2 regions of the Streptococcus sp. ELY_137 genome follow, and region 1 is predicted to be linked to the other one. Evidence: predicted binding sites of a transcription regulator. Region 1 holds the regulator's gene; the other holds the start of a gene.

Region 1 (4,417 bases):
TCTGCCTGTACGGATACCTGATTGATTGCGACGAATAGCACGTGCTACGGCAGACACAGCGTCGTTTTGACCAATCACTCGCTTATGCAGCTCCTTTTCCAAACTGAGGTAGCGTTTATTGTCCGCCTGAGTCATCTTTTCAACAGGGATACCCGAGAGCTTGCTGAGGGTACGCATAATATCATCATCTGTGATAGGACTTGGTTCAGGCTTGTCAGCAACCTCTGCATCTTGCTCAAGAAGTCTACCGACAGAACGAAAATCACCAGCCAGCAAGGCTTGATCAGCAGGTGTTAGAAACTCAGGTGCTGATTTTTTTACCGTATTTTGGACCCCGGCGCTGGTTTCATCTAAAAGATCAATAGCTGAATCAGGTAGATTCTTGCTAGTTAAGTAACGGTGGGCAGCCTTGACAGCCGTTAAAGCGGCTTGGTCAGAAATTATAACATTATGGTAGTTCTCGTAACTACCTTTCAATCCTAGAATAATCTGGTAAGCCTCATCTACTGTTGGTTCCTCGATTAAAACTTTAGCAAAACGGCGAGAAAGAGCGGCATCCTTTTCGATATGTTTGGAGTACTCCTCTTGGGTTGTTGCTCCAATCATATGCAGACTACCACGTGCTAAGGCCGGTTTCAAGATATTAGCAGCATCTAAGGTACTGTCAATACCACTGCCAGAACCCATAATGGTGTGAACCTCATCAACAAAGAGAATGATATGGCCATCAGCTTCTACTTCAGCAATAATTTGGTTCATGCGCTCCTCGAAATCACCGCGAAAACGGGTCCCAGCTACTACTGACATCATATCCAGTTCCAAGACACGGAAATCAGCCAGCTCATAAGGAACCTCTCCTTCCACAATGCGCTGAGCCAGTCCGTAAGCCAGAGCCGTCTTTCCGACACCAGCATCACCGACTAAAACCGGATTGTTTTTAGTTTTACGGCTGAGAATCTGAAGCATACGGGTCACTTCTTCGTCTCGACCAATAACCTTTTCCAGCTGGCCGCTTTCAGATAAGGCGGTTAAGTCACGAGTGAAATCTGCCAGCTCTCCGGGACTAGCTTGGGGAGCCATCATATTATTAAAATTGCCGCTGCCACTTTTCTTAGGTTTGGTCAGCTCAAAAATAGCCTTGATATCATCTTTGGTAAGACCGGCATAGCGTTCCAGAACCTTACGTAAATCAATTAAGCGGAGCTGGGCATCGCCTTCATCCTGTGTCAAAAAACCAGCCTGTTCTAAAATACGCAGGGCCATATTATCACGCGTCAGCAAGAGAGACATCAAAACGTGCTCGCTGCCAATTTCATCAGCTTTCACGGCTTGAGCAATCTGACCGGCATAGTCTAAAACACGCCTCAAGCCCAGTGAAGCAGTTAGAATATGCTGGGTATTAACAGTTCGCAGGGGCTTACGACGCATGATCAGAGTAGCAGCGTCCTCATATTCATCTAAATCAATCTTATCAGCAAAATCTGCCAAAGTCAGACGGGCGACTGTTTCATCAATATCGGCCATAGCCAACAAAATATGCCATGTTTCCAAATATTGACTCTGAAAACGAGCCGCTTGATCCTGGGCACGCCCAAATATCTCTTGCATTTTCAGGGAATAATCAGTCATAAGGATTTCCTTTTCTATCTAATCGTTGAATAATCTTTTTGAGCATACGAGCACGAATGTGCGGTGCATCGTCACCTAAAACAGCATCTGAAGATGAAGCTAGAATGATGTTGCCTTCACGTTCACTGATTATATCTTGGTCATAGAGCTGCTGAATGAGATCATCAAAAACCTGTCCACTAATACTCTCACCAATAGAATTAGCCAATGCCCCGAGGAGATGGTGCTTATCAGAGAAAGCTACCTTAGCGATACGGATGTAACCGCCCCCACCACGTTTGCTCTCAACAACATAGCCCCTGCTTTCCGTGAAGCGGGTCTTGATTACGTAATTGATTTGGCTGGGTACAACATCAAATGAATCTGCTAAGTGCGAGCGCTTAAGCTCCGCAATTCCCGACTGAGCTAGGATCTTTTTGATGTACTCTTCAATACTATCTGAAGTATTTTTTATAGGCATAGACTACCCTTCCTATCTTTGACTAACTTTGACTATTATACCTCAAAAAGACAATTTTGGAAAGTTAAAAGCATGCAATGATAAGAAATCTCAAGTGATTGGGAAAACAAAAAACGAGTCTGGGACAAAAGGCCAGACTCATTAGTATTATCCTAGATTTACCGGATCGACGCAGTGGTTGGGAGTAAGACTCATTTTTACAATGCAGACGCACTATCAATCAATATTTTTTAAACGCTCAACATCACGTGCAATCATGAGCTCTTCATCAGTCGGAATAACTAGAACTTTGACTTTTGATTTTGGAGATGAGATATCACCAACATAGCCAAAAACATTTTTCTCAGGATCAAGCTCCATACCGAACCAACTCAAACCAGCAATAATATCTTGGCGCATACCGATGGCATTTTCACCCATACCAGCCGTAAAGACTAATGCATCGGCTCCATTGAGAACGGCAAAATATTGTCCGATAAATTTTTTCAATCGATCAATAAAGATATTGTAGGCTAAGACAGTATTTTTATCCTGAGCCTGAATACCAGCTTCAATGTCACGCATATCACTAGAGTTTTCTGATACCCCAGCCAAACCCGACTGCTTATTTAGCATACTGACTACATCAGCAGCATCCTTTAAGTCTGGATCTTGAGCAATCAGATAGGGGATGATAGCCGGATCAATATCACCTGAGCGCGTTCCCATCATAGGACCAGCCAAAGGAGTGAAGCCCATCGAAGTATCAACTGACTCGCCATGGTAATTCGCCGTTATGGATACACCATTACCAATATGGGCTGTTATCAATTTAAGTTCTTTCAAGGGACGCCCCAAAAGCTTAGCCGCCTCCTGAGCAACATACTTGTGACTGGTACCATGGGCGCCATATTTGCGTACCTTGTAATCGCGATAATATTTCTGCGGAATAGGATAGAGGTAGGCATATTTAGGCATAGTTGTATGGAAGGAAGTATCAAAAACAACAACACTAGTAATATCTGGCAGGATTTCCTTAAAAGCACGAATACCAGCCGCTGCTCCAGGATTATGAAGCGGTGCTAAAAGTGCTAATTCCTCTACCTGCTCAATAACCTTTTCATCCACTAGAGCAGATTCTTTAAAGTACTCACCACCAGCAACAACACGATGCCCAACTCCGGTAATTTCAGCAAAATCAGCAATGATTCCATGTTTGGTTAGATCTTCTAGCAAGATACGGACGGCAACCGTGTGATTTGGAATATCAAGCGTTTGTGACTCCGATTTGCCATCGTATTTAACAGTTGAAATAGAATCTTCTAAACCGATGCGCTCAATTAGTCCTTTAGCTAGAACTTTTTCATCAGGCATCTGATAAAGCTGCCATTTAAGGCTCGAACTCCCAGCGTTAATTGCGATTGTTTTTGACATAAGTTACCTCCCATAAAATGTAATCGCTTTCTAAAACAGCAACCTCATTATAACAGATTTTTTTACGGAAGAATATAATCAGCTGACCATTTTTTGAAGTTTTCCATGAATTCCAGCAAATTTTCACGATCTTGTAAATCAGTCAGAGGATAGACAAAAGTCTCAGGGACTTGCGCAGCCTGCTTCTGTAAGACAAAGATAGATTTAGCATTATTAGGACTACCAAAAAGTTGATCTGGCAAGGTGATAACTGAAACAAGATTCGCATAGCCCTTTAGCCACTCCTTAAGCGGATCACTCTGGGGACTTGTCAAAAGATTAACCGGGGCTAAAAAAATAGCAAACCCAGTCTTCTTTAAATACTTCAAAGACTGTTCCATCAAAAGGTGATGAGCATAGGTATGTTCATGTTTAACTGCCACCTGATATCGGCTAGCAATGGCATCATCTGGATAGTAACCAACTGGTAAATCACTGATAATGATGTCGCTCTCCTTTAGGAGTTGCGGACGTACCGCATCCTCTTGAACAAAACCAATATCTGAACCAATAACATCCGCAATACTAGCTGATAAGTCAATCAACAAATCATCAACTTCCAAACCCATATAATCCAGCTGTTTACTGCTATTATTGATAAGAGTATGGGCAAGATTACCTGTTCCACTGCCGATTTCTAATAGGTCAAGCTTATCAGCAGATACTAAATTTTCCAATAAAAAGAGCAGGACAAAGCCGATCGTATCAGGTGTAAACTGATGATTAGCCTGCAGCGGTTCAGTCTGAGCTGCCTTGATAAAGATAAACTGATAGGCTCGACGCCATTCCTCAGCTGATAAATCTAACTGACGCAGTCTAGCGATATTAGCCAGTATAGTTTGGTCTTGACTGTCGCTATCACCACTTAAATAGATA
Region 2 (4,417 bases), on a different contig from region 1:
TAGCTTTTTGCCATCTACACCACCGGCTTTGTTAATTTCTTTAACAGCCAGCTTGATACCTTGATTTTCGGCCGATCCGTAAGCAGATACAGGACCTGTCAGCTCCATATCTACACCGATTTTAATGGTGTCGCCAATTTTTGTCCCAGCGGCATTGCTGGTAACATCAGGAGACTTACCGCAGGCTACTAATGTTACAGCAGCCAGCAGAAGCATACCAGTTGCGATAATCTTTTTATACATCAGATTATTTCTCCTTAATAAAGATACTTGACCCACCCAAATAGACCCAATGCAGCACACCGTTGTATAATGACTAAGGTAGCTAACTTTTCTTACGGTTGTATTCAGGTGGATTTAGATTGAAAAGCATAAAGGACGGTCATAATATTTGATCCCCTCCTAGCTTTAAAAGCCTACTGTATAGAATACAGAATTATCTGATAATTGTCAAGGAAATTCGCTCGTTAATCAGGATAAAAAGCGTCAAGAAAGGGGTTTCAGCATTATCACTAATTCGTAATAACATAAGACTTTTCTGAGACTGAGATAAAGGCACAAATATACCTATAATTGGTAAAAAGAAAAAGCTGGGTAAAATTGTACTAGCCTCAAGCGCTAGATCTTTGATCCAACACTAGAGATTAGCACAAAAACTACTTCCAGCAATTTTTAACAGACTGACAGAGTGAAACTAGAGTGTAGGAAGCGAACCAATATCCAGATCATCAGTTTCATCACCCACTTCTTCCTGATTGCGATACAAACTTCCGACAAAATCGCGATCAATATTATCTAAAGATGACAGGCGTACCTCCTTAACAAATCTTAACTTTTCTAAGGCCGCTATTGTCCCCTCAAGCTTTTGCGCATCACTGTAGAGATGCACATAGCGAAAACGCCTAGAGTGGTAAAGCATATCACCATAACGATTTAGCTTTCTGGCATCGCGATTGTAATAGAGATAGACGATAATCCCCTTACGTTCTTGCTTATTAAACATTTTCCTATCCCTTCTCTCGAATATTTTCTCCTCTACCGTGTCCATGCTGGCGCTTATGCGGTGCAAAGGGCAAACCTGTATCCACAAATATATCTGGCGAGACAGCTTGAGAAATTTGAGTCGTTAAATCGGCCAGAAGTTTTTGCAAGGCCACTTCAGCCAGTCTCAAATCTTGGACGCAAGGCGTCATATCTATCTGACGCTTCTGGGCCAAAACCTGACGCCTTAACTGGGCTACTTCCGGTCTAAAATTAACATAATTTTTCTGCTCCTCATAGCTCTCTTGCAAGTTTTGGAATTGGAGAATTTTTTCTTGCAAATCGCTGTCAGCAGCCAAAACTGCTTTGGCCGTACGATAGGTCTGCACTTGGGGGGTCTCTAAAATCGCTTTAACCAGCATGTCAATTTGGTGATCAATGGCTAACAAATCCTGATTGATTTTTAACATATCCCTATTATAACAAAAAGGAGAATGGAAAGAGCTCAAAAATTTTTAATTGGGTTCTCACCGCTCCCTGATTCCTGATTAATGACTTAAATCAATCTCTCCTTAAACGGTCTGCTCACTCTCGTGTTTTTAAAACTTCCACCTTTAACAGTCCCTTATATCTTTTAGCAAAAGGAAAGTCAGCTGCGCTAAAGGTTTATGAAAAAGTATGAAAGTAGGACAAAAATCAGTAAATCGTGGTAAAATCACGATTTTGATTTTCCTCGCTCTCTTATTTTAAGGCTCAGGCCTCTGCCACTTTCCTGTTTTTAGGTGGCAGGCTTTGGCAGTCTATCCCCAGACTGCCAAACTCCACTGGAGCATTTCAATCCCACCTCTGCGCTATTTGATAAATCTAGGGCAATTCAAAAGAGGCGGGACTTTTTGCCTCAGCCTCTTTCAACTATTATTCGCTAAATCTTATTTCAAGGCATTGTTTTCCATAATTTCATCGATAAAGCCATATTCGAGTGTCTCCTGAGCTGTCATCCAGTTATCACGCTCAGCATCCACGTGGACCTTCTCAAGCGATTGACCTGAATTATCTGCCAGAATTTGTTCCAGAGTTTGGCGCGTTTGCAAGAGGTGCTCAGCTGCAATAGCCATATCGGACTGTTGCGTTCCACCGCCAGTGCCGCCCATCGGCTGGTGAATCATGTATTCTGCATGCGGCAACATAAAGCGCTTGCCTTTGGCCCCGCTGGAAGCAATAATGGTTCCCATCGATGCAGCCATTCCCATAACGATTGTTTGGACATCTGATTTGATAAAATTCATAGTGTCTACAATAGCCAAGCCAGCTGATACAGAGCCACCAGGTGAATTCACATAGAGGTAAATATCTTTGGTACTATCTTGAGCGTCCAAGAACAGCAATTGGGCAATAACTGAATTCGCCATATTATCTTCAACCGGACCTGTCAGCATGACGATGCGGTCTTTCAAGAGGCGTGAATAAATATCGTAGGAACGCTCTCCACGACTAGTTTGTTCAATAACTACTGGAATCATAGTATTCTCCTTTGATCAAAATGTTAAGGACTCGACGGATAAAACTTGCTTAGCAAATATCAGTAATATCTGGCTGAAAAAACGTAAATCAACCAAAATACAGACTTCCTAAATCAGTTATCTCCCAGAGGAGCCGTGGCTGTAAGACCTGAGATCTTAGAGCTAGCTGCTCTTTTCTGAGGACGAATCCATGTTTCATTACTAAAACGTGACCTTATTATATCTATTTGGTCAAAAAAGGTCAAATAAAAAACTCACTTTTCACAATTTCATAAAAAAACAGTCCAGCAAACAGACTGTTAGACAAGATTGCCAAGTAAATCTGCGGACCTATTTGGTACCAAAGAGACGATCGCCAGCATCACCAAGCCCAGGTACAATGTAGCCGTTATCATTTAACTTTTCATCAAGGGCTGCCGTATAAATATCGATGTCGGGATGAGCTTCTTGAAGTGCTTTGACTCCTTCCGGTGCTGCGACTAGGCAGACAAATTTGATATTAGCTGCACCGCGTTTTTTAAGAGAGTCCACAGCCAAAATAGCTGAGCCTCCAGTTGCCAGCATAGGATCTACTAAGAAAATCTGCCGCTGATCAATATCCTCAGGCAGTTTGACCAAATACTCTACAGGCTGCAAAGTCTCTTCATCGCGATACATACCAATATGACCGACCTTGGCAGCTGGTACTAGACTTACAAGACCGTCAACCATACCAATACCTGCTCGAAGAATAGGAACAATGGCCAATTTTTTACCAGCTAACTGCTTTTGCACTGTCTTGGTCATTGGTGTTTGAATCTCTACATCTTCTAGCGGAAGGTCACGCGAAACCTCATATCCCATAAGCATAGCAATTTCATTGACCAATTCACGAAAGTTTTTCGTGGACGTATCTTCACGACGCAGAATTGAGAGTTTGTGTTGGATCAGTGGGTGTGAAATAACTTGAAATTTTCCCATAATACATTAGCTTACGAGAAGCTTACCTTCTTTCTAAGGGTATTTTCTTTATTATACCAAATAGGCCGAGATTTTAACGGGCATAACTGTTATTTCATTAGAAAAGATAGCGCTGGCTAATCACCTTTTAATCTATATCTATTCGATCCAAAGTTATCTCCCTAGGAAAACTAATCTAGTAAAAACAGAAACTAGGACAAAGCCTGCCACCCTAATTTGGGAAATACAACACTGCCAACAAATGCTCTAGTAAAAACACCTTTTTTTACTAAGGCAAAAGATAATAAGCAAATAAAGCAAGCAAAATCATTACACATATAAATGAAATAATAATGTTTTTACTGCGGTAAGAAATAAGTGCTAGTACACAAAGAGTAAGTAACACTAAGATTAACCGAATTATATGCATAAACCAACATCACCTTTTCTAAATTTGTACTGATATTTTTAAGTAAATTGAACAACCCACCTTTATACTTGGAATAGACCACTATTCACATTCTAAGTAAAGTGACATAACTGGTTTCCAATATAATAAAAATAACTCAATCGACAGCTAGAATCTATTAATTACCAGAAACCTCCATCTCCCCATCCCTCCTTAGCACCAATATAAGCACCCGATACTGTCGTCAAAGCGAGAGTCCTAAGAGCCAAGTAAGATCCTGCAACTGGAACTTTCCACAAAAATTGTGCTGGTCTGAAACCAGCTGTAAATCCTGTACCAGCTCCTAAAAATCCACCAGCAATTGCGCCCCAACAACGTCTGCAAGATAGTCAGTATCTACCACTTCACAATCGTTAAACGCTATTGAATTCAAACTTAATGTATTCATAAATATTCTCTTTCTTAAAAATTAGCGGGTGGTTTATTTGCCTCGCACCAAAGGACGCGAGACCGACTAAAAGTCACTAATAAAAGCACTTCCTTTCATACAATCGAAAGGGAGTGCTAG

The links. Region 1 encodes CtsR, which represses protease genes until heat stress. Its sites were predicted from a motif close to TTGGTCAAAAAAGGTCAAANA; they were not measured.
Region 2: AC4HAO_RS07955 (ATP-dependent Clp protease proteolytic subunit) is a predicted target of CtsR. The motif match lies at 2,729-2,749, and genes of this name have one in related genera.

What each region holds. Positions count from the first base shown of each region.
Region 1 is NZ_JBZFUL010000004.1:107,887-112,303, reverse strand. Features, by position in the region: gene AC4HAO_RS04560 (ATP-dependent Clp protease ATP-binding subunit) at 1-1,629, opposite strand, end outside; gene AC4HAO_RS04555 (CtsR family transcriptional regulator) at 1,622-2,089, opposite strand; gene AC4HAO_RS04550 (acetate kinase) at 2,306-3,502, opposite strand; gene AC4HAO_RS04545 (class I SAM-dependent methyltransferase) at 3,565-4,417, opposite strand, start outside.
Region 2 is NZ_JBZFUL010000010.1:45,472-49,888, forward strand. Features, by position in the region: gene AC4HAO_RS07940 (ABC transporter substrate-binding protein) at 1-243, opposite strand, end outside; gene AC4HAO_RS07945 (DUF2129 domain-containing protein) at 695-1,003, opposite strand; gene AC4HAO_RS07950 (YlbF/YmcA family competence regulator) at 1,008-1,451, opposite strand; gene AC4HAO_RS07955 (ATP-dependent Clp protease proteolytic subunit) at 1,911-2,501, opposite strand; gene upp (uracil phosphoribosyltransferase) at 2,832-3,461, opposite strand.